4 regions of the Streptomyces sp. NPDC055966 genome follow, and region 3 is predicted to be linked to each of the others. Evidence: riboswitches for the same ligand, from Rfam matches in the RefSeq annotation. Region 3 holds a riboswitch; each other region holds the start of a gene.

Region 1 (5,726 bases), on a different contig from region 3:
GGCGGCATGGCCAACGTCCGGGTGGCCAACGGCGACGCGATCATCCTGCTCCGCGAGATGCTCACGCCCGACGCGCTCGACGGGCTGCGCGTCTACTTCCCGGACCCCTGGCCGAAGAAGCGGCACCACAAGCGGCGGCTCATCCAGCCCGAGTTCCTCACCCTCGCCGCGACGAGGCTGCGCCCCGGCGCGCTCGTGCACTGCGCGACCGACTGGGAGCCGTACGCCGAGCAGATGCTCGACGTCCTCACCGCACACCCGGACTTCGAGAACACGCAGGCGGACGGCGGTTTCGCACCGCGCCCCGCGTTCCGGCCGCTGACCCGTTTCGAGGGGCAGGGACTGGACAAGGGTCATGTGGTGAACGACCTGCTGTTCCGGCGCGTACCGCACAAGAGCGCCTGACCGAGCCGGACCTTCCCGGTCCGGTAATCCGCTCCAGCCCCTCGTCCCGTCACCGTTAGGGTCGATGCCGTGGCCATCAGTCCGACCAGTCCCCCGTATCCCGCGTATCCGCCCGCCCCCGGCGGTCCCGTGCTCCGCCATCCGCACTGGTGGCAGCGCGCATCGGTGCGGTACGGGGCGCTGATCACGCTCCTGGCGCTGTCCGGGCTGGTGATCCTCGCGCTCGTGCGCCGGCAGACCGGTACCGAGGGGTTCCTCGTCGGCCTCGGGCTGGCCGTGCTGCCCGTGCCCTGGCTGACCGCCGCCTTCCGCTGGCTGGACCGGGTGGCGCCGGGCCCCCGGCGCAACCTCGTCTTCGCGTTCGCCTGGGGCGCCTGCGCGGCGGCGCTCATAGCCATCGTCGCCAACAGCTTCGCGACCAGGTGGATAGCCACCGCCACCGCCGATCCGGCCGGCGCCGACACCCTCGGCGCCACCGTGATAGCGCCGATCGTCGAGGAGTCCGCCAAGGCCGCGGCCGTGCTGTTGGTCTTCCTCTTCCGCCGGCGCGACTTCACCGGGATCGTGGACGGGATGGTGATAGCCGGGATCACCGCCACCGGCTTCGCGTTCACCGAGAACATCCTCTACCTCGGCACGGCCTTCGGGGCCGACCAGCTCTCCGGCGACAGCGGCATCGCCTCCGTCACCGCCGCCACCTTCTTCGTGCGCATCGTGATGTCGCCGTTCGCGCACCCCCTGTTCACCACCATGACCGGCCTCGGCTTCGGCCTCTCCGCGTTCTCCGCGCCACGGCAGCGCGCGCGGCGGGTGCTGCTGCCGGTCTGCGGGCTGCTGCTCGCGATGAGCATGCACGCCTTCTGGAACGGCTCCTCGACCTTCGGCGAGTTCGGGTTCTTCGCCGTCTACGGCTGCTTCATGGTGCCCGTGTTCGGACTGCTGACCTGGCTGGCGATCTGGACGCGGCAGCGGGAGCTGCGGACCGTGCGCGCGGAGCTGCCCGTGTACGTGCTGGCCGGGTGGCTGGGGCCGGCCGAGCCGGACGCGCTGGGGTCGATGCGGGCGCGGCGCGCGGCGCGCGACTACGCCCGCCACCACGGCGGGAAGCCGGCGGCGCGGGAGGTGGCGCGCTACGAGGAGTACGCCACGACGCTCGCGCTGCTGCGGCACCGCGGGCGCACGGGGCGGGCCGGGACCGACTTCGTCGTACGGGAGGGCGAGCTGCTGGACGCGCTCTGGCGGCGCAGGGACGCGGCGCGGCCGGCCCTGGAGTACGCCGCCCGGGCCACCGCCCCGGCTCCGGCGCGCTGGGCTCCCCCGCATCCGCAGAACGGGTACCCGTACGGGTATGGGTATCCGGCGGCGCCGTACCCCGCATACCCCGCGTACAACCCGTACCAGTCGTAGGCCGTCGGGCTCGCGCGGGGCCCGGCGCCGCCGGGAGGGATCAGGCCGACGCCGCCGTCAGCTTCGTCAGTTCCTCGTCCGTGAGCTTCAGGTCCGCCACTCCCAGCAGTGCGGGGAGCTGTTCGACCGTGCGGGCCGAGGCGATCGGGGCCGTGACCGTCGGCTGAGCCGCGAGCCAGGCCAGGGCGACCGTGGCGAGCGGGGCCTCGTGGGCGGCGGCGACCTCGTCCAGGGCGGCGAGGACCTTCTGGCCGCGCTCGGAGTCCGCGTACTCCTGCACCCGGCCGGCGCGGGCGCTGTCGACCGTGGTGCCGGGGCGGTACTTGCCGGTGAGGAAGCCCGAGGCGAGCGCGAAGTACGGCACCGCGGCCAGGTTCTCCTTGGCGGCCACCTCCTGCAGCCCGCCCTCGTAGGTGTCGCGGGAGACCAGGTTGTAGTGCGGCTGGAGGGCGACGTACCGGGCCAGGCCCTCGCGCGCGGAGAAGTCGAGGGACTCCTGCAGCCGCTCGGCGCTGATGTTGGAGGCGGCGATGTGCCGGACCTTGCCCGCCCTCACCAGCTCGTCGAGGGCGCCGATGATCTCCTCGACCGGGACCTCGGGCCTGTCGAAGTGGGTGTAGTAGAGGTCGATGTAGTCGGTGTCCAGGCGGCGCAGGGAGGCGTCGGCGGCGGCCTTGATGTTGGCGGCGGACAGGCCCTGGTACTCGGGGTGCTGGCTGACCTTGGTGGCGATGACGACATCGGAGCGGTTGCCGCGGGCCTTGACCCACTTGCCGATGATCGTCTCCGACTCACCGCCCTTGTTGCCCTCGATCCAGGCGGTGTAGGCGTCGGCGGTGTCGATGAAGTTGCCGCCGGCCGCCGCGTAGGCGTCGAGCACGGCGAAGGAGGTCTCCTCGTCGGCGGTCCAGCCGAAGACGTTGCCGCCGAGGGAGAGGGGGAAGACCTGGAGATCCGAACTGCCGAGTGTGCGCAAGGAAGTCATGCTTCACGTCAACGCCGGCGACGGATGATCTCATTCCGCCACCGGCGCCACGATCACCCGGAGGGTCGGACGGGTCAGGGGTTGAGGCCCTTGTCCCGCAGCCACGGCGCCGGGTCGATGGCGGTGGCCTGGCCGTTCGGGTGGACCTCCAGGTGCAGGTGCGGGCCGGTGACGTTGCCGGTGGCGCCGACCCGGCCGATGACGTCGCCGGTCGAGACCTTCTGGCCGACCGAGACGCCGATCGAGGACTGGTGGCAGAACCACAGCTCGGTGCCGTCGTCCAGGGTCAGGACGGTGCGGTAGCCGTAGGCACCGGCCCAGCCGGCCTGGGTGACGGTGCCGCCGTGGACGGCCTTGATGAGGGTGCCGGTGGGGGCGGCGAAGTCGAGACCGGTGTGGTAGCCGGAGGACCACATCGCGCCGGGCTGACCGAAGGTGCCGGTGATCGTGTACGACACGACGGGCAGCGTGTACTGCTTGGCCAGCTCGGCCAGGCGCTTGGCCTCAGCGGCCTTCGCGGCGTCGGCCTCCGCCGTGGCCTTGGCGGCCGTGGCCTTGGCGGCGGCGTCCTTCTCGGCCTTGGCGGCCGCGTCGGCGGTCTGCTGCTCGGCGGTGGCGAGCCTGGCGGCGGTGGCCCGGCTGTCGGCCTTGCTCCGCTGCTGCTCGGCCTGGGCCATGATCCGGTTGCGCAGGGCCTCGCCGGCGTCGCCGTTGCTGCCGCTCTCGGTGTGCATGCCGACGTCGGAGAGCCCGGTGGCGGTGGTGGACTTCGGTGCCTCGGTGGAGCCGCCCTCGAAGAGGTGGCTCACGGAGTCCGGCAGGGAGATGGAGACCGGCGGCTTGCCGGTGTGGGCGCTGGCCATGCCGCCCGCGCCGACGGCGGCGACGACGCCGACGCCGAGGACGGTGGAGCTGCGGGCGAAGCCGCTGCGCTGCTTGGCGACCCGGTGCCGGCCGCGGACCCGGTCGACGGAGTCCTCGGTGGGGTTCCACTCCTCCCACGTGCCCTCTTCGGCGTGGTAGGAGCCGTAGCCGAAGGGTTCGGGCTCGTCGGACGCCGGTATGGACGGGGCTTCGGGGGCAAGCCGGTTGGACGCCACGCGGGCGTACTCCTTTCCTTCCGTCGCCTACCGGGTTAGCTGACGGGTTCGGAGCAGGAAGGTCTCCTACGCGCGTATACCGGGCGTGGACTCAGTGAGTTCACGTCGGCGTCCGCGTGATTCACCCCAAGGTGGTGGTTCCCCGGTTCCCTCGCGGGATTCGGCGCGTGCGCACGGAGCCGCCTCTTGTGACGGCTGGGACGACCGCGCTGCGTTATCGAACGTTAATAGACCCGCGAGGCACTTTCCAAGCCGTTCGGCTTGATCGTTAATGCTTTCCGGCCGGACACATACGCCAATACAAAATCAAATCGGGCGAGTTGGCCACGGTTCAGGGGTCTCGGCGTTTTTGATGGTGTCTCAGATGTTATGCGGACGGCGGTCGCTCGGTCACCGTCGGTGAAGACGTCATGACGGCGGGCCCCGGAATCACCGGGCAGCGGGCCCCGCGATCAAGCGGTGTGCGAGCACCCCTTCGCATGGGGTACTCTTGAGACACAACGACGCGGGGTGGAGCAGCTCGGTAGCTCGCTGGGCTCATAACCCAGAGGTCGCAGGTTCAAATCCTGTCCCCGCTACTGAAGACTCAGGGCCCGGAATCCAGTGGATTCCGGGCCCTGAGTGTTTCGCGCCCCCGAAGGGGCGCGGCGGCTCACCGCAGCAGATGCCCGTTCGGCGCCTTGGCCCGCGCCTCGTACTCCGGCAGTACGACCACCTCGGCCCCGGCCTGCGCCAGAACCCCGCTCCCGTCGGCCGCCTCCACGAACGTGTCCGGCTCGCGCCACGCCGTCACCACCCTGCGCACTCCCGCCCGCAGGATCAGCTCGGCGCACGGCACGGGCCGGGACGCGCGGCGGGCGCACGGCTCCAGGCTGCTGTAGACCGTGGCGGCGGCCAGCCGCGGGTCGGCCGGGTCGATCTTGGCCAGCGCCGCCTCCTCCGCGTGGACCACGGGGTCGCCCCCCTCGCGCGAGTGGCCGCGCGCCAGCTCCGTGCCGTCGGCCGCGACGACCACCGCGCCGACGCTGAACGCCGTTTCCGAGGGCGGGCACAGCGCGGCGAGTTCGCAGGCGATGCGCAGCCAGTGGCGGTCAGCGGCGACCGGGGCGGCTCCGGTGCCGGGAGCGGTGGGCTCGTAGCGCATGAGGACGACGTCCTCGATCCGGCGGGTCTCGGTGAGGCGGAGGCGGCCGGCCTGGTACCCGCCCGGGCCGAACAGGCGCGGGGCGGCCGGGTCACCGACGAGGAGAGGGGCGAGGACCAGCTGGAGTTCGTCGGCGAGGCCCTGCTGGAGGAGCTGGGTGTGGACAGTGCCGCCGCCCTCGACCATCAGGCGCCGCACGCCGTGCACGACGTACAGGTGCTCCAGGAGCGCCGGCCAGTCGAGGCCGGGGCCGAGCGGGACGACCTCGGCGCTGTCGCCGAGGAGCCGTGCGGCGCGCTCGGCACCGGCGTCGGTCGTGTAGACGACCTTCGCGCCGCCGGTGTGCCAGAACCTCGCGGCCGGATCGAGGTCGCCGGAGGCGGTGACGGTCACCTTGAGGGGGTATGCGGGCTTGCCCTCCGCGACCCGGGCGGCGCGGCGCTCGGCCGAGTTGACCAGCAGTCGCGGGTTGTCCGCGCGGATCGTGCCGGCGCCCACGAGGATGGCGTCGGACGCGGCCCGCACCTCGTCGACCCGGTCGAAGTCAGCCGGGCCGGACAGCAGCAGGCGCTCGGGGCCGGTGTCGTCCAGGTAGCCGTCGAGCGAGACGGCGGCGGACAGCAGCACATACGGGTACGACATCGGGCGCACTCTCCCTGCGAGGTCTGCGAGGTCTGCGGAGTCC
Region 2 (5,726 bases), on a different contig from region 3:
CCTTGAAGCGCGGGAAGGCGGAGCGGCCCGCGTACACCGCGGCGTCGTCGAGGATCTCCTCGATGCGCAGCAGCTGGTTGTACTTGGCGACGCGCTCGGAGCGGGCCGGGGCGCCGGTCTTGATCTGGCCGCAGTTGGTGGCGACGGCCAGGTCGGCGATGGTGACGTCCTCGGTCTCGCCGGAGCGGTGCGACATCATGCACTTGAAGCCGCTGCGCTGGGCCAGCTCGACGGCGTCCAGGGTCTCGGTCAGCGAGCCGATCTGGTTGACCTTGACCAGCAGGGCGTTGGCGGTGCCCTCCTCGATGCCGCGGGCGAGGCGCTCGGGGTTGGTGACGAACAGGTCGTCGCCGACGAGCTGGACCTTGTCGCCGAGGCGGTCGGTGATGACCTTCCAGCCGGCCCAGTCGTCCTCGAACAGCGGGTCCTCGATGGAGACGAGCGGGTACGCGGAGACGAGCTCCTCGTAGTACTCCGTCATCTCGGCGGCGGAGCGCTCCTTGCCCTCGAAGAGGTACTTGCCGTCCTTGTAGAACTCGGAGGCGGCGACGTCGAGCGCGAGGGCGATCTGCTGGCCGGGGACGTAACCGGCCTCCTTGATCGCCTCCAGGATGAGGTCGAGGGCGGCGCGGTTCGACTCCAGGTTCGGGGCGAAGCCGCCCTCGTCGCCCAGGCCGGTGGACAGGCCCTTGGACTTCAGGACCTTCTTCAGCGTGTGGTAGACCTCCGCGCCCCAGCGCAGCGCCTCGGAGAAGGACTCCGCGCCGATCGGAGCGATCATGAACTCCTGGATGTCCACGTTGGAGTCCGCGTGCGAGCCGCCGTTGAGGATGTTCATCATCGGCACCGGCAGCAGGTGCGCGTTCGGGCCGCCCAGGTAGCGGAACAGCGGCAGGTCGCTGGCCTCGGAGGCGGCGTGGGCGACGGCGAGGGAGACGCCGAGGATGGCGTTGGCGCCGAGGGAGCCCTTGTTGTCGGTGGCGTCCAGGTCGAACATGGCCTGGTCGATCAGGCGCTGCTCGGTGGCGTCGTAGCCGACCAGCTCCGGGCCGATCTGCTCGATGACGGCGAGGACGGCCTTCTCGACGCCCTTGCCCTGGTAGCGGTTCGGGTCACCGTCGCGCAGCTCGATGGCCTCGAAGGCACCGGTCGAGGCGCCCGACGGAACGGCGGCACGACCCGTGCTGCCGTCGTCGAGGCCGACCTCGACCTCGACCGTGGGGTTGCCTCGGGAGTCCAGGATTTCCCGGGCTACGACGACGTCGATGGACGGCACGAGCATCTCCTTCTTGGATGTGACGCTGGAAGTGCGGGGCGGTGTGCCTTGCGGCTGCGCCGTGCGACTAGAGCCTAACCGTCTCCGGGGGATCGGCCCGCGACCGACCGCCCCGTGAACGCGGTGGGACATGCAGACGGTACCCATTGTTCACCCTCGGAACAAAGGGGGCTGTCGATGAGGCCCGGCTGAAGAGCGGGGAAACAGAAAGCCCCGTCCCGGCGCGTACGGGGGAACACGCGCCGGGACGGGGAGCCCGTGGGGACGGGGGTGACCCTCACGGGGTCCTCGGTGTGGGGGGTGGGGATGTGAGGGCGCTGTGCGTCCGGCCGGAGCCGGATGTCACTTCAGGTGCAGCTGCTGACCGGGGAAGATGAGGTCGGCGTTGTCGACGATGTCCTTGTTCAGCTGGAACAGCTTCTGCCAGCCGCCGGCGACGTGGTGCTTCTCGGCGATGGAGCTGAGGGTGTCGCCCTTGACGACCTTGTACTCGCCGTCGCCCTTCTTGACCTTCTTGCCGGTCGGGGTGGTGACGGTCTTGCTCGCCTTCGGGGCCGTGCGCTCGGTGGAGCGGGTGGCGGCCTGCTGGTCGGCGGAGCGGGTGGTGGCGCTGCCGGAGGAACCGCTGCCCGCCGAGCCGCTGCCGGTGGAGCCGGAGCCGGTGCTCGGGGCGGAGCCGTTGTACGGGGCGGAGGACAGGCCCGTGCCGCAGACCGGCCAGGCACCCTTGCCCTGCGAGGCGAGGACCTTCTCGGCGACGGCGATCTGCTGCGCCTTGGTGGCCTGGTTGGCGGTCGAGGCGTAGGCGGTGCCGCCGTACGCGGCCCAGGTGGAGGCGGAGAACTGGAGGCCGCCGTAGAAGCCGTTGCCGGTGCTGATGGACCAGTTGCCACCCGACTCGCACTGGGCGACCGCGTCCCACTCGGAGGCGGTGGCGGCGGAGGCGTTGCCGGCCGCCATCAGCGGGGCGGCGACGGCGGCACCGGTGACACCGGCCAGCGCGACGACGCGGACGGCCTTGGACGGACGACGGTGCTTGCCCTTGCCGGAAAACAGCATGGATCGATCCCCTCACCGACGCCTGCGAGGTGAGCTGTCGGGTTCGGGCCGGTTGAGTTGCCCGGCCGCACGCCCGCTGTCGCGGGCCTGCGGCTTCACCCCAAGCCGGATCCGGCGTCAACTGCCGGTTCCAGCGCCTACCTTGGGTCCCCCGCTCCTGCCTACGGCGCTTGACGCGACGACTGTTCCCGGACGGCCGCTGGCAGGATTCGGCGTTGCGGCAGCCGGGGCTCGTGGTGACGAGCGGTCCTGACCGTAGACAGGCGATCGACGGAATTTCAAAGACGATCAGGGCTTCTGAGACTCATCCCACACTTTCGCCAAAACGGACATTAGCGATCAAGCGGGGCGCCAACTCGCCTTACTCCGCGTCCTTTTCGTTACCGACTTCCAGGGTCTGACCGGCGGTGATCTGGTTCGGGTCGGCCCCTATCACCTTCTTGTTGCCGTCATAGAGCGCGCGCCATCCGCCGTCGACACCGAGAGAGCCAGCGATGGAGGCGAGCGTGTCGCCCTCACGGACCGTATAGGTGTTCGTCCGGTGGCCCGCGTGGCGGCCCGAGGACGCGGCATCCTGACCGTTTGTCACGTTTTCGTCCGCACTTCCGCCGCGGTGACGTCCGCCACTGCTGAGCGCTCCCGTGTCGACGAGGCTCCAGGAACCGGTGCTCTGCGGGTAATTGTCCGACTCGTCGGTCCCGGGGGTGGCGCTGGGCGAGCTGTCGCCGCCCTGCGCGCCTCCGCCACCGGAGGACCCGATGGAGCCACCGGAACCGGATGTGCCCGCCTTGTCGCCCTTGTCGGACTTGTGGCTGCCTGCACCCTTGGAGCCGTGCGACGCGCCCGACTCCTTGCCACCCCCGTCACTCGCGCTCGGTCCGGGCGTGGCACCGGCATCCGAGGAAGCGTCCGCGCCGGAGCCGGACTTCGAGCCGGAGTGGGCGCCCGACCCGTCCCCGGAACCCGAGTCGGACCCGGACGAGTCCGACAGACCGGACGAGTCGGAACCGTTCGTCGATCCGGAGTCGCCACCCGAGCTCTTGCCGCTCCCGGAGTTCCCGACGCCCGTGTCGACCTCGACCGAACCCGAGTTGGAGGTCAGCCCGGCGGTCAGCGCGCACATGGTCCACGGCTTGGTGCCCTGGTCGGCGAGGATCTTCTCGGCGACGGCGATCTGCTGGTTGCGGCTGGCCTGGTCGGCGCTGTCGGCGTACTGCGTGCCGCCGTACTTGTCCCAGTCGTCCTGCGATATCTGGAGACCGCCGTAGTACCCGTTGCCGCTGTTCTGGCTCCAGGAGCCGCCGCTCTCGCACTCGGCGACCTTGTCCCACGTGGTGCCGTCGGCCGCGTGGGCGCTCGCGGCGCCGAGCAGCGGGATGGCGATGGCGGAGCCGGTCACGCCGGCCGCGACGAGGAGGGCCGGAGCCTGACGGGGGCGACGGTGACGACCGTTCCCGGTGAGCATGCGGAAGCCTTTCGTGCGACAGCAGGACCGGCGCGGCGGCGGACGGTGCCGGTCGCCACGCTGATGGGTGAACGTATCGGCACACGATCACTTGTCACAAGTTAATGCCGCGCAGATCACGTGAAGATCACAGGGTTGAATCCCTGTCATGTTTCGTTTCCCACGAGGCCGTTACGCCGGTTTCGCCCACCCCTACGACGCTTGTGCGGCAGCGGCGGTTCCCCCGCCGGCGGGGACCGGGGTGAACTCGACCGGCAGGGTGCGCAGCCCCCGCATGATGAGCCCGCCGCGCCAGCGCAGCTCGGCCGGATCAGCGGCGAGCCGCAGGTCGGGCAGCCGGGTGAACAGGGTGGCGAGCGCGCTCTGGCCCTCCAGGCGGGCGAGCGGCGCGCCGAGGCAGTAGTGGATGCCGTGGCCGTAGCCGAGGTGCTGGTTGTCCCGGCGGGAGAGGTCCAGCACGTCCGGCTCGGCGAACCGCTCCGGGTCCCGGTCGGCCGCCGCGAGCACCACGAGCACCGGGTCGCCGGGCGCGATGTCCTGCCCTCCGATGACGAGCGGCTCGGTGGCGAACCGCCAGGTGGCCAGCTCCACCGGGCCGTCGTAGCGCAGCAGTTCCTCGATACCGGTCTCCAGCAGGTCCCGCTCCCCGCGCGCCAGGGAGTCCTGGAGCCGCCGGCGCTGCCCGGGGTGGGTGAGCAGGGCGTAGGTGCCGTTGCCGATCAGGTTCACCGTGGTCTCGAAACCGGCGAACAGGAGGATGAAGGCCATGGCGGCGGCCTCGTTCTCGGTGAGGTGCTCGCCGTGGTCGGAGGCGCGGATGAGGCCGGAGATCAGGTCCTCGCCGGGCGCGGGCTCGGCGGGCAGCGCCTCGCGCTTCTTGTGGATCAGCTCGGCGAGGTAGCCGCGCATCTTCTTGACCGACCGCGCGACCCCGCCGCGCGGGCCTCCGCCGTGCCGGATCATCATCCCCGCCCAGTCCCGGAAGTCGTCCTGGTCCTCGCGCGGGACGCCGAGCATGTCGCAGATGGCGTAGATGGGCAGGGGGAAGGCGAACTCGTGGATGAGGTCGGCGGACCCCCTTTCCGCGAAGCGGTCGATGAGCTGGTCGGTCAGCTCCTGCACCCGGTGCGCGAACTCGGCGACACGGCGGGGTGTGAACGCCTTGCTGACCAGCCGGCGCAGCCGGGTGTGGTCCGGCGGGTCGATGTTCAGCAGATGTGTCATCAGCTCGGCCTTGCGCTCGCCGGGGATACCGGTCTTGCCCTTGGCGTGCGCGGGCTCGTCGTGATGGGCCGGGTTCTTGCTCAGCCGCTGGTCGGCGAGGGCCTGCCGGGCGTCGGCGTACCGCGTGACCAGCCACGCCTCGACCCCGCTGGGCAATCGCGTCCGGTGCACGGGGGCGTGCTCCCGCAGCCAGGCGTACGCCGGGTACGGATCGGTGGCGAACTCCCAGGAGAACAGCTCGGGAACGCCGGGCGCGCCGGGGGCGGGCGAGGGGTGGTGCTGGTCGGTCACCCCTCGACGGTATCCGGACCCGCCCGTCACCCCTGCTCCGGTGCCGTGCCCTCCGCCCGGAGTATCGCGTCCCGGTACACCCGCGCCGCCGCGCGCAGGGCCGCCTCCGGGTCCACGCCGGCCGCCTCGGCACGGACCGCCAGGCCGAGCAGGTCGTAGCCGACGCCCTCGCCGCGCGGGAGGGGGACGTCCAGGCCCGCCGTACGGGCGCGGGAGGCGAGCTTGGCGGCGAGGGCCAGGCCGGGCTGGCCGAGCGGGACGCCCTCCGTGACCGAGGTGCGCCGCTTCTCCTCGGCCTTGGTGCGCAGCCAGTGCTCCTTGACGTCCTCCGGGGTCTCGGCCTTCTCGTCGCCGAAGACGTGCGGGTGGCGGTGGATGAGCTTGGTGACGATGCCGCCGGCCACGTCGTCG
Region 3 (5,726 bases):
GCGTTGGCGGCGCTCAGGATCGTCTGGGTGGAGCGGTAGTTCTGCTCCAGCAGGATCGTCGTCGCGTTCGGGTAGTCCTCCTCGAACTGGAGGATGTTGCGGATCGTCGCGCCCCGGAAGGCGTAGATCGACTGGTCCGCGTCACCGACGACGCACAGCTCGGCGGGCGGGAGGTCGTGCTCGCCCGGCGGGGCGGCGACGTCCTCGGTGACGTCCTCGGCGGCGCGCTCGACGGTGCCGACCAGTTCGCGGACCAGTGCGTACTGGGCGTGGTTGGTGTCCTGGTACTCGTCGACCAGGACGTGCCGGAAGCGGCGGCGGTAGTGCTCGGCGACGTCCGGGAAGGCGCGCAGCAGATTGACCGTCGTCATGATCAGGTCGTCGAAGTCGAGCGCGTTGGCCTCGCGGAGGCGGGACTGGTAGAGCGCGTAGGCCTGGGCGAGGGTCTTCTCGAAGCCGTCGGCGGCCTGGGCGGCGAAGTCCTCCTCGTCGATCAGCTCGTTCTTCAGATTGCTGATCTTGGCGCTGAAGGACTTGGGCGGGAAGCGCTTGGGGTCGAGGTCCAGGTCGCGGCAGACCAGGGCCATCAGGCGCTTGCTGTCGGCGGCGTCGTAGATCGAGAACGACGACGTGAAACCGAGCTTCTTCGACTCGCGCCGCAGGATGCGCACGCACGCGCTGTGGAAGGTCATCACCCACATCGCGTGCGCGCGCGGGCCGACGAGCTGCTCGACGCGCTCCTTCATCTCGCCCGCGGCCTTGTTGGTGAAGGTGATCGCGAGGATCTGGCCCGGGTGCACGCTCCGCTCGGCGAGCAGGTGGGCGATGCGGTGGGTGAGCACACGGGTCTTGCCGGAGCCGGCGCCGGCGACGATGAGCAGGGGGGAGCCGGCGTGGACGACCGCGGCGCGCTGGTTGTCGTTCAGCCCCTCCAGCAGCGCCGCCGCGTCGAGTGCGGGGCGGGGGGCGCCGTCGCGGTAGTAGGAATCCCGGTCCGGCGGCACGTCGAACTTCCCGCCGAACAGATCGTCCGGAAGCGGCTCCGGAGCGTGATCGTCCTCGGGCGGCGGCGGAGGCTCCTCCTCGCGCCCGCGCGGGGGCTGGAGGTCCGCCAGGAAGCTGTCGTCAAAGAGGCTGCTCATCGCTCTCCGAGTCTAGGGCGCCCCACCGACAACCGGTCGCCGTCCCGGGAAGAAGACCGCGCGGGCGAAGGGGCGAACATCCCTTACCCAGCGGAATCACCCGATGACCCGGACGTGATTCCGGTCTCGGATCACGAAAATGTATCGGACATATCACGCACCAACCTTCACACTAGCCACACGAGTTGGCTAGGTTGCGGTCGGGCCGCGTGCGCGGCCCCCGCCGAGTCCGGCCCGTCCCGTACGGGGCACCCGGAGCCGGGGACCCACCGAACCTGGGGTGAATCGGCCGAATCCCGTCCGGGACGACGCCGTAGGGCAACCCTTCCGAACCACCGCCCGAACCCGACAGCTAACCCGGTAGGCGGACCATTGGAAGGAGTCGCCTCCCTTGGCGTCGCACCGCAAGCCGCGCCCCGGCGGGACCACCGCGGCGGGTATACGCACCCCCGCTCTCGCCACCGCCGCCCTCACCTCCATAGCCATGCTGTCCCAGACCGCCGAGGCCGCCCCGGGCACCGACCACAACCGGCCGAGCCTGGAGGAGGTGGAGAAGAAGGTCGACGACCTCTACCGGCAGGCGGAGTCGGCGACCGAGAAGTACGACGCGGCCAAGGAGCGCACCGGCAAGGAGCGCGGCCACGTCGACGCCCTCCGCCAGGAGGTCGCCCGCCGCACCGACAGCCTCAACAAGGCCCGCGAGGAGCTGGGTTCGTTCGCCGCGGCCCAGTACCGCACCGGCGCCGCCGCGCCGAGCACGGCCACCTTCCTGCTGGCGAACGACCCGCAGGACTACTTCGACCAGACCCAGCTGATGAACCGGCTGACCACGCGCGAGAAGAGCGCGGTCGACGCCTACATCGGCGATCAGGCCGCCACGATGAAGAAGCGGCGGGAGGCCGCCGAGAGCCTCCAGACGCTGACCACCTCGCAGCAGGACCTCCAGACGGCCAAGACGACCGTCCAGAAGAAGCTCGCCTCCGCGCGCGAACTGCTCTCGCAACTGACGGCCCAGGAGAAGGCGCGACTCGCGCAGATCGAACAGGCCAAGCAGCAGGAGGCGGCGCGCAAGGCGGCCGAGCTGGCGAAGCAGCAGGCCGCGGCCCGGGCCAAGCAGCAGAGCAGTTCGTCCGGCTCGTCGTCGTCCGGCTCCGGCGGGTCCACGTCCACGGGCTCGACGGGTTCCACCTCTTCGGGGTCCTCGGGATCCTCCGGCTCGTCCGGTTCGTACGACACGAAGGCCGAGAAGGCCCTCGCCTTCGCCCGCGCCCAGATCGGCAAGCCGTACGTGTGGGGCGCCACCGGGCCGGGCTCCTACGACTGCTCGGGCCTGACCCAGGCCGCATGGAAGGCAGCCGGCGTCGCGCTCCCGCGCACCACGTACGACCAGGTGAACGCCGGCACCACGGTCTCCCTGGCGGACGCGCGCCCGGGCGACCTGATCTTCTTCTACGACGACATCAGCCACGTCGGCCTCTACATCGGCAACGGCATGATGATCCACGCCCCCAAGCCGGGCGCCTACGTCCGCGAGGAGTCGGTGTACTACGGCGGAGAATCGATCATCCACAGCGTGGTCCGCCCGGGCTGATCTCCGCACCGGTGCCCACGCGCGCGTACCGGCGTTTCCCGGCCACGCGCGCGTACCGGCTGTTCTCGCGCCTCGGCTCCGCGTCCCGGACCTGGCCTGGTACGTCGTCCTGCCGGCGGCCGAGGCGGCGCGGCCCCGGCCCGGCTACGACGTACGGCGGTGGTCGACGGTGTTCCCGATGGGGATGACGGCGGCTGCGACGCTTTCCGTCGCGGCCGCCGTGCGACTCCCGTGGCTCCGGTGGCCGGGGCGGGTGCTGGTGTGGGTGGCGGTGGCGGCGTGGCTCGCGGTCGGCGCCGGAGCGGTGCGCGCGGCCCGTACGGCGGGAGGGACGGCCGTCAGGTCCACAGGACGGCGATGAAGATGTTCGCCATGGTCAGCAGGCCGACGACGCCGAAGGCACCCTTCTCGACCTTCTCCTCGTCGCGCTTGACGTAGACCAGGCCGAGGATCACGATCAGCAGGGCCAGCTTCAGACCGATCTTGATGGTGTTGATGTGGTGGTCACCGGCCTGGTTGAGGCCGACCAGCACCACTCCGGTGACGAGCATGGTGAGCGCGCCGTGCAGCATCCCGGGGACGAAGCGGGCCGTGCCCTGGCCCATCGCCTTCATCTGGGTGAGGAAACCGCCGAGCAGCGCCGCGATGCCGATGATGTGCAGGCCGACGAAGAGATGGATGAGTACGTCCATGAGGCCGGAGCCTAATCAGGGCGATGCGGTCCCTCGCCACCGGGCCCTGGCACAGCCGTCCGCACCCGGCCGTCCACCGCTGCGGATCTTGCATATATGCGGCCCATAGCACCTCACGCCTCCCGCCTGTTCCGCTTTCCGCGCATCGGTCACCACGCCACGTGAAGGGGACGACTCCGGACCGGCCGCACGATCACGTACGGTCACCTACCGATCTGTCGACGCCAGTTCCGTACACTGCGTTACCTACCCGTCACACTCCGGCCTAGCGTCCTCCCCCAGGTGACCGGCTCCCCATCACCGCCCGGGCCAGGGGCGGCGGCCGGGCACCACCGCCGAGAAGGGTCCGGCGGCGGCCCGTTCCCCCTGTGCGGGCCACCGCCGGACGCAGGCACCGCTGGGCCGGACCGCACGGCCCACGGACCGCTCGGCCGTCGGATCGTGTCGAGTCGCACGGAAGGACGTGACAGTCCAGGTGGCAGCGCACCGCAAGCCCCGGCAACGCCCGATCGGCCCCACGGCCCGGACCGCTGCCACGCTCGCCCTGACGGGCGCGGCCACCGCGACGGGCTTCGGCGGTTCGGCGCACGCCGAGCCCCCGCCGACACCGGCACAGGTGAAGGCCAGGGTGGACGCGCTGTACCAGCAGGCCGAGGCCGCGACCGAGAAGTACGACGGTGCCAAGGAGGCGGCGGACAGCACCCGGCGCAGGCTCAACGCCCTGCGCGACGAGACCGCCCGCAAGCAGGACGGCCTCAACTCGGCCCGGGAGGCGCTCGGTTCGTTCGCCACGGCGCAGTACCGCGCCGGCGGCTTCTCCCCCGCCTGGCAGCTGGCCCTCTCCGACAACCCCGACCGGTACCTGGCCGACGCCGCGTTCGCCGAGCGGGCCGGTGACCAGCAGGCCGCCGCCGTGTCCCGGGTGCGCGAACAGCTGTGGGAGATCGAGCAGTTGCGCGGCGCGGCGCGCGTCCAGCTGACGTCGTTGCGCTCCCGGCAGGCGGAGCTGCGGCGTCAGAAGACGACGATCACCGGCAAACTGGGCGAGGCCCGGCGGCTGCTGGCGCGGCTCACGCCGCGGCAGCGGTCCGCGGTCACCGGCGACGGCGGCACCCGGGGGCGTGCCTCCCGGTCCGCCTCGGACGTCCGGGACGCCCTTGCACAGGCCGGGCCCGCCGCGGCCCCCGACACGCGGGCGGCGGCGGCCGTCGGCTACGCCTACGCCAAGCTCGGCAGCCCCTACGTGTGGGGGGCGACCGGCCCGAACGCCTTCGACTGCTCGGGCCTGGTCCAGGCCGCCTACCGCTCCGCCGGCATCTCCCTGCCCCGCACCACCTACGCCCAGATCGACGCGGGCCGCCGCGTCTCCCGCTCCGAACTGCGGCCCGGGGACCTGGTGTTCTTCTACTCCGGCGTCAGTCACGTCGGCATCTACGTGGGAGGCGGACTGATGATCCACGCCCCCAACCCCTCGGCGCCGGTCCGGCTGGCCCCGATCGACCTGATGCCGTTCGCGGGGGCGACCCGGGTGGTGTGAGGGCGCCCCCCAGGGGTCCCGGAGCCGGTCGGGGTCAGACCAGGCGGCGGGCCGTCGCCCAGCGGGTCAGCTCGTGGCGGTTGGACAGCTGGAGCTTGCGCAGGACCGCCGAGACATGGGACTCGACCGTCTTCACCGAGATGAACAGCTGTTTGGCGATCTCCTTGTAGGCGTAGCCGCGGGCGATCAGCCGCAGCACCTCGCGCTCGCGCTGGGTGAGGCGGTCCAGGTCCTCGTCCACGGGCGGGGCGTCGGTGGAGGCGAAGGCGTCCAGGACGAACCCGGCCAGCCGCGGCGAGAAGACCGCGTCGCCCTCCTGCACCCGGAAGATCGAGGCGACCAGATCGGTGCCCGTGATGGTCTTGGTGACATAGCCTCGGGCGCCGCCGCGGATCACTCCGATCACGTCCTCCGCCGCGTCCGACACGGACAGCGCGAGGAAGCGGACGGGCTGCTCGGCGTCCGCCATCAACGCCGCGCACCGGCGCAGCACTTCGACCCCGCCGCCGCCCGGCAGGTGGACGTCGAGGAGGACCACCTCGGGCCGGGTCGCGGTGATGACCGTGACCGCCTGGTCGACGTCCGCTGCCTCCCCGACCACCTCGACCCCGGTCTCCGCGGTCTGGCCGATCTCGGCCTGGACACCGGCGCGGAACATCCGGTGGTCGTCCACGAGCACGACCCGTACGTGCCGTCCGGCCGCGCCGGCCCCCGTCGTACCGTTCGTCTCGGTCGCGTCGCTCATGACGTCTTCTCCGCCCTCT
Region 4 (5,726 bases), on a different contig from region 3:
GCTACTACCCGCACCCCTACCGCCACCTGCCCGAGGCCGCCCGTCACTACCTGGTCCGCCGCGTCCTCGGACCGCTCGGCGCCTGGTGGCTGCGCGAGCGGTTCGACAGCGCCGTACAGGTGCAGGAAGTCGAGCGGATCGTCCGCGCGGAGGCGTCGGACGGCAGCCCCGTCCTCACCGTCCGCACGTTCTCCCGCTCCCGAACCGGCCCGCGCGGGCAGACCCCTGCCGACGGCGTGGAACGGCTCGCCGCCGACCACGTCATCGCGGCCACCGGCTACCGCGTCGACATCGCGGCGATGGACTTCCTCGGCCACGGCCTGCGCACCCGGCTGGCCGTGAGCCGCGGCGCGCCGAGGCTCGGCCCCGGCTGCGTCTCCTCCGTCCCCGGCCTGTACTTCACCGGCCTGCCGGCGGCGGCGTCGTACGGCCCGGTGATGCGCTTCGTGTGCGGCACGGAGTTCGCCTCGCCGCGACTGGCGAAGCACCTGGCGGCGGCCCACGGCTGACGAAGCGGCCGCATCCGGGGACGGCGACGGCATACAGGGGACCCCGACAGTGTCATCAGGCCGACGGCGGGCGCCACTTGGGGGTGATGAGCACGTAAGTACGCAGTACGGCAAGGTGAGTCGGACAGGCCCCGCGTCCGTATTCTCTGATCATGGCAGCCGCATACGCACTGATCGCCACTGACCTGGACGGCACGCTGCTGCGGGGCGACGACACGGTCTCCGACCGGTCGCTCGCCGCGCTCGCGCGGGCGGCGCGGGCCGGTGCCCGGCATCTGGTGGTGACGGGCCGTCCGGCCCCTCGGGTACGGCCGCTGCTCGCGCGCCTCGGCTGCGCGGGGCTCGCGGTGTGCGGACAGGGCGCGCAGGTCTACGACGCCGGGGGCGGGCGCCTGCTCTGGTCGGTCCGGCTGCACCGGGAACTGGCCGAGGAGGCGCTCGGCAAGATCGAGGCCGAGGTGGGGCAGGTCTACGCGGCCGTCGACCAGGACGGCGTCGACGGGCTCACGCTCATCGAGCCCGGCTACCGGATGCCGCACCCGACCCTGCCCTCGGTGCGGGTCGACCGGCGCGACGACCTGTGGCACAAGCCCATCAGCAAGGTGCTGCTGCGCCATGCCGCCCTGTCCGACGACGAGTTGGCGGCCGTCGCGCGCGCGGTGGTGGGTTCGCTCGCGACGGTCACCATGTCGGGGCCGGGGACCGTGGAGCTCCAGCCGTCCGGGGTGACCAAGGCGACCGGGCTGGCGCTCGCCGCGGAGCGGCTCGGCGTCGGTGCCCGACAGGCGCTGGCCTTCGGGGACATGCCCAACGACATCCCGATGTTCGACTGGGCCGGGCACGGGGTCGCCATGGCCGGCGCGCATCCCGAACTGAAGGCGGTGGCCGACGAGATCACCATGTCGAACGAGGACGACGGCGTCGCCGTCGTCCTCGAAAGACTGTTTCCGACCGGCTGACCGGTGTCTCAGTACGCGCTGTGGACGTTGTCGATCGAGCCGTAGCGCGCGGCGGCGTAGTTGCAGGCCGCGGTGATGTTCGCGACCGGGTCGTACGGGTCGAACGCGGTGCCGGTCACGTGGTAGGCCCGGAAGGTCGGGTCGATGACCTGGAGCAGGCCCTTGGACGGGATGCCGGCGGCGGCGTTGGAGTCCCAGTTGTTGATGGCCAGCGGGTTGCCGGAGGACTCCCGCATGATGTTGCGGAAGATGCCGTTGTAGGAGCCGGGGATGCCCTTCTGGGCCATGATCGAGAGGGACTCGCGGATCCAGCCGTCGAGGGTGTTCGTGTACCCGGACGTGTGGACGAGGGACGTGGTCGCGGCGGCCGTCGAGGGCGTGCTGGTGGCGGCGGAGGCGCTGGTGGCGCCGATGAGCGGCATCGCGAGGACGGCGGCACCGGTGCCGGCGACGGCGAGGGTGCGCATGAGACGGCTGGTGCGGGTACGGCTGTGCTGAGCGGCAGCAGACATGGGGAGTTCCTCTCCGGCGCCTGCGAGGTGAGCTGTCGGGTTCGGGCGGGGAGGTGCCCGGCCGTGCCTTCGCGAGAAGGCGCGGCTTCACCCCTAGCCGTTCCGGTGCGACGTGTGCCGACCGGTCCGGCGACTTACCTGGGTCCCCCGCTCCTGCCGTACGAATGAGTTCGCGGATGGTTGTGCGGGCGGCGGCAGGATTCGGCGTCCGCCCAGCGAGCCGGAACGTATGCGAGAGCACATGTCGGGAACAAGTGCCGGAATCACACAACGTCCTGTTTGACCTTGAACTGCACCCTATGTGGTGCTTGATCCTTTGCGGTTGCCAACCCTCAACTCGCGCGCCGGGCAAGGAGAACGGGCGGTTCGGCGGCCGGTGTGCGGACATGGGCGTCCGTGACCCAACTCACGAAGTATCAAATAGTCATAAAGGGGACATAGCGGATTTCAGGGACTCGCGCTCGGAGTGGCGCCGGTCGTGAAGGGGGACGTGGAAAGGGGGGTGGGCGAGGGATGGGGTGAGGGGTGGGTGTGAGATGGCCCGCGGGTGAGGGTGGAGCCGTTACTCCGCTCGCCCCTCGGTTCGCGACAAAGCGCAAGGTGTCCTGTTAAGTCGATGAATGTCCGTTCTTACCATCTGATCGAAAACAAAGCGGCCATGATCCAATAGCGCCCGGGCCGGACCGGTGGGCGCTATCGGTGATCGAAACAGGACCGGATACGCTGACTTGAGTGATGGCAGCGACCTATCGACAAACCGTGTAATCGCCAGCAGACACCAGCAGACAGGAGACCCCTCGTGACCGTCGTCGGGCCGTTCGGGCTGAGCGTGCGGGACCAGGCTCTCGAAGCCGATGTCCAGGCCGGATTGGCGGCTGTCGAGGAAGGCTTGCTCGAGGCCACCAAGAGCGAGGTCCCGTTCATCACGGAGGCCGCGCAGCACCTCGTACGGGCCGGCGGGAAGCGGTTCCGGCCGCTGCTCGTGATGCTCGCGGCGCAGTTCGGCGACCGCTACGCGCCGGGCATCGTGCCGTCGGCCGTCGTCGTGGAGCTGACCCACCTCGCCACGCTGTACCACGACGACGTCATGGACGAGGCGGCCGTGCGGCGCGGTGTGGACAGCGCCAACACCCGCTGGGGCAACTCCGTCGCGGTCCTCACCGGCGACTTCCTCTTCGCCCGTGCCTCCCAGATCCTCGCCGACCTCGGGCCCGAGGCGGTCCGGGTGCAGGCCCTCGCGTTCGAGCGGCTGGTCACGGGCCAGATCCTGGAGACCGCGGGCCCCTCGGACGGCCGCGACCCGGTCGAGCACTACCTGGACGTGCTCGGCGGCAAGACCGGCTCGCTGGTGGCGGTCTCGTGCCGGTTCGGCGCGATGATGTCGGGCGCCGACGAGACGGTCGTCGACGTCCTCACCCAGTACGGCGAGCGGCTCGGCGTCGCCTTCCAGCTCGCCGACGACGTCCTGGACATCGCCTCCGACTCGCACGAGTCCGGCAAGACCCCGGGCACCGACCTGCGCGAGGGCATCCCGACGCTGCCCGTACTCCGGCTGCGCGAGCGCGCGGCCCGGCTGGGGCTGCCCGAGGACCTCGCGCTGTGCGAGCTGTTGGACTCCGACCTCACCGACGACGCCCGGCACGCCGAGGCCCTGACCGCGCTGCGCGCGCACCCCGCGCTGGAGCAGGCCCGCCGCGACACCGTGCGTTATGCCGAGGAGGCCCGGGCCGCGCTGTCGCCGCTGCGGGACTGCGACGCCAAGGCGGCTCTGGTGGAGCTGTGCGACGCGGTGGTGCACCGCGCGGGCTGAGGCCCCGGGCCACCCACGACGGCGTGCCGGCCCGCGACGGCCTACCGGCTCGTCCCCGCTGACAGTGGCTGACGTGTCCGCGATATGGCACACGGCCGTACGGCGCCCTTCGGCATCCGTGCGACCGGGCCCGGCCCCTAGGGGTCCCGGTGGTCGCCGCCCCTACGTGTCATACCGCAGGCGTACACGGAGTTGGCTCCGTGGTCTGACGCTTCCTCATGGCCGATTTGGTGAGATGGGGAACACGGACATCACCACTCCTCACCGATTCGGGTGAGAATGGCGGCTCAGGGTGGACCAGCGTGAGGAAAGCCGCCGCCGACGACGGAGGTAAGGCACACATGGCACCGTACGAATCCGATGACGCGGTGGACGTCGCGCGGGACGAGAACCCGCACGCCGGACGCCGCAAGGCCGCGCGTTACGCGGTCCCGGTCGCGGTGGTGGGCGTGGCGGCGGCCACGATCGGGCTGGTCCCGGCGCTCGCCGCCTCGGGCGACCCGGACCTGCCCAAGATCACCGCGAAGCAGCTCATCGACAAGATCGCCAAGTCGGACGTGCAGCAGCTGTCCGGCACGGTGAAGATCAGCACCGACCTCGGCCTGCCGAACCTCGGCGGCCTGGAGAGCAGCCTGGCCTCCGGGGCCGGCAAGGGCGCCGGCGCCGGCTCCTCCGCCGACCCGCAGGCCAAGCTCACCGAGCTGGTCTCCGGCACGCACACGCTGCGCGTCGCCGCCGACGGCCCGGACAAGCAGAAGATCTCGCTGCTGGAGAGCGGCTCCGAGTACAGCCTCATCCACGACGGCACGAACGTCTGGGGCTACGACAGCAAGACCAACTCCGTCTCCCACAGCACCTCCCCCGAGACGGGCAAGGACCGCAGGGCCGAGCAGCCGCCGGCCACGCCGAAGGACTTCGCCGACCAGGCGCTGAAGGCGGTGGACGGCACCACGTCCGTCACCGTCGACGGCACCGAGCAGGTCGCCGGCCGCGCCGCCTACAAGCTGCTGATCAAGCCGCGCCAGTCGGGCACCACGGTCGGCGCGATCAGCATCGCGGTCGACGCGAAGACGGGCATGCCGCTGAAGTTCACGCTGACCCCGAAGAGCGGCGGCGCCGCCGTCGTCGACGCGGGCTTCACCGAGGTCTCCTTCGCCAGGCCGGCCGCCTCCACGTTCACCTTCACCCCGCCCAAGGGCGCGAAGGTGACGGAGCAGAAGAAGGGCGCCACGGCCCGGGAGCACGACGGGTTCAAGCCCGGCGGGGGCTTCGCCCAGGGCCACGACAAGGGCACTGTCATCGGCAAGGGCTGGACGTCCGTCGCCACGTTCGACACGGGCGCCAAGGGCGGCCTGCCGAGCGGCGGTTCCAAGGCCGGCGACCTCAGCGGCTTCCTTGGCTCGCTCGGCGACAAGGTCTCGGGCAAGTTCGGCAAGGGCACGGTCTTCTCCACCCGCCTGGTCAACGTCCTGATGACCGACGACGGCAAGGTCTACGCCGGCGCGGTGACGAAGGACGCCCTGGTGAAGGCGGCGAACGAAGGAAAGTGACCCTGTCCGGGCACTACGGACCGTGATCGTGCGTTGACCCTTTACGGAAGCACGAACCGAGGGGGAGCCGATGGACGGACCGTCCGCCACGGAGCGGGAGGCGGGGGACGCCGAGCGGCATGCCCCCGGGCAGGCCGAGGCGAGCGTCATCGCCACGCGCGGTCTCACCAAGCGCTACCGCGGCGGACAGCTCGCCGTGGACGGTCTGGATCTGACCGTCCCGGCCGGCAGTGTCTTCGGCTTCCTCGGTCCGAACGGCTCGGGCAAGACCACGACCATCCGCATGCTGATGGGCCTGATCGAGCCGACCGCAGGCACGGCCCGGGTGCTGGGCCGCCCGATGCCCCGGGCGGCCCGCTCCGTGCTGCCCGAGGTCGGCGCGCTCA

The links. Region 3 has a riboswitch for cyclic di-AMP ahead of ACFC8N_RS29160 (NlpC/P60 family protein). Riboswitches for the same ligand answer to the same signal wherever they lie in the genome.
Region 1: it holds a riboswitch for cyclic di-AMP, as region 3 does, so the genes downstream of both, ACFC8N_RS09760 (M23 family metallopeptidase) here and ACFC8N_RS29160 (NlpC/P60 family protein) in region 3, are expected to answer to the same signal.
Region 2: it holds a riboswitch for cyclic di-AMP, as region 3 does, so the genes downstream of both, ACFC8N_RS07380 (transglycosylase family protein) here and ACFC8N_RS29160 (NlpC/P60 family protein) in region 3, are expected to answer to the same signal.
Region 4: it holds a riboswitch for cyclic di-AMP, as region 3 does, so the genes downstream of both, ACFC8N_RS37325 (transglycosylase SLT domain-containing protein) here and ACFC8N_RS29160 (NlpC/P60 family protein) in region 3, are expected to answer to the same signal.

What each region holds. Positions count from the first base shown of each region.
Region 1 is NZ_JBHJYK010000004.1:19,430-25,155, forward strand. It holds gene trmB (tRNA (guanosine(46)-N7)-methyltransferase TrmB) at 1-405, shown strand, start outside; gene ACFC8N_RS09750 (PrsW family intramembrane metalloprotease) at 475-1,812, shown strand; gene ACFC8N_RS09755 (aldo/keto reductase) at 1,853-2,797, opposite strand; gene ACFC8N_RS09760 (M23 family metallopeptidase) at 2,872-3,897, opposite strand; cyclic di-AMP (ydaO/yuaA leader) riboswitch at 3,905-4,073, opposite strand; tRNA gene ACFC8N_RS09765 (tRNA-Met) at 4,402-4,475, shown strand; gene ACFC8N_RS09770 (dihydrofolate reductase family protein) at 4,550-5,683, opposite strand.
Region 2 is NZ_JBHJYK010000003.1:106,038-111,763, forward strand. It holds gene eno (phosphopyruvate hydratase) at 1-1,282, opposite strand, end outside; gene ACFC8N_RS07380 (transglycosylase family protein) at 1,619-2,335, opposite strand; cyclic di-AMP (ydaO/yuaA leader) riboswitch at 2,340-2,514, opposite strand; gene ACFC8N_RS07385 (transglycosylase family protein) at 2,697-3,800, opposite strand; gene ACFC8N_RS07390 (cytochrome P450) at 3,993-5,315, opposite strand; gene ACFC8N_RS07395 (nucleoside triphosphate pyrophosphohydrolase) at 5,342-5,726, opposite strand, start outside.
Region 3 is NZ_JBHJYK010000015.1:67,520-73,245, reverse strand. It holds gene pcrA (DNA helicase PcrA) at 1-1,142, opposite strand, end outside; cyclic di-AMP (ydaO/yuaA leader) riboswitch at 1,354-1,526, shown strand; gene ACFC8N_RS29160 (NlpC/P60 family protein) at 1,534-2,733, shown strand; partial or broken gene ACFC8N_RS29155 (hypothetical protein) at 2,822-3,094, shown strand; gene ACFC8N_RS29150 (hypothetical protein) at 3,072-3,425, opposite strand; gene ACFC8N_RS29145 (NlpC/P60 family protein) at 3,901-4,962, shown strand; gene ACFC8N_RS29140 (response regulator transcription factor) at 4,997-5,707, opposite strand; gene ACFC8N_RS29135 (PspC domain-containing protein) at 5,704-5,726, opposite strand, start outside.
Region 4 is NZ_JBHJYK010000022.1:119,767-125,492, reverse strand. It holds gene ACFC8N_RS37335 (FAD-dependent oxidoreductase) at 1-509, shown strand, start outside; gene ACFC8N_RS37330 (HAD family hydrolase) at 662-1,468, shown strand; gene ACFC8N_RS37325 (transglycosylase SLT domain-containing protein) at 1,477-1,980, opposite strand; cyclic di-AMP (ydaO/yuaA leader) riboswitch at 1,985-2,165, opposite strand; gene ACFC8N_RS37320 (polyprenyl synthetase family protein) at 2,780-3,790, shown strand; gene ACFC8N_RS37315 (outer membrane lipoprotein carrier protein LolA) at 4,132-5,340, shown strand; gene ACFC8N_RS37310 (ABC transporter ATP-binding protein) at 5,411-5,726, shown strand, end outside.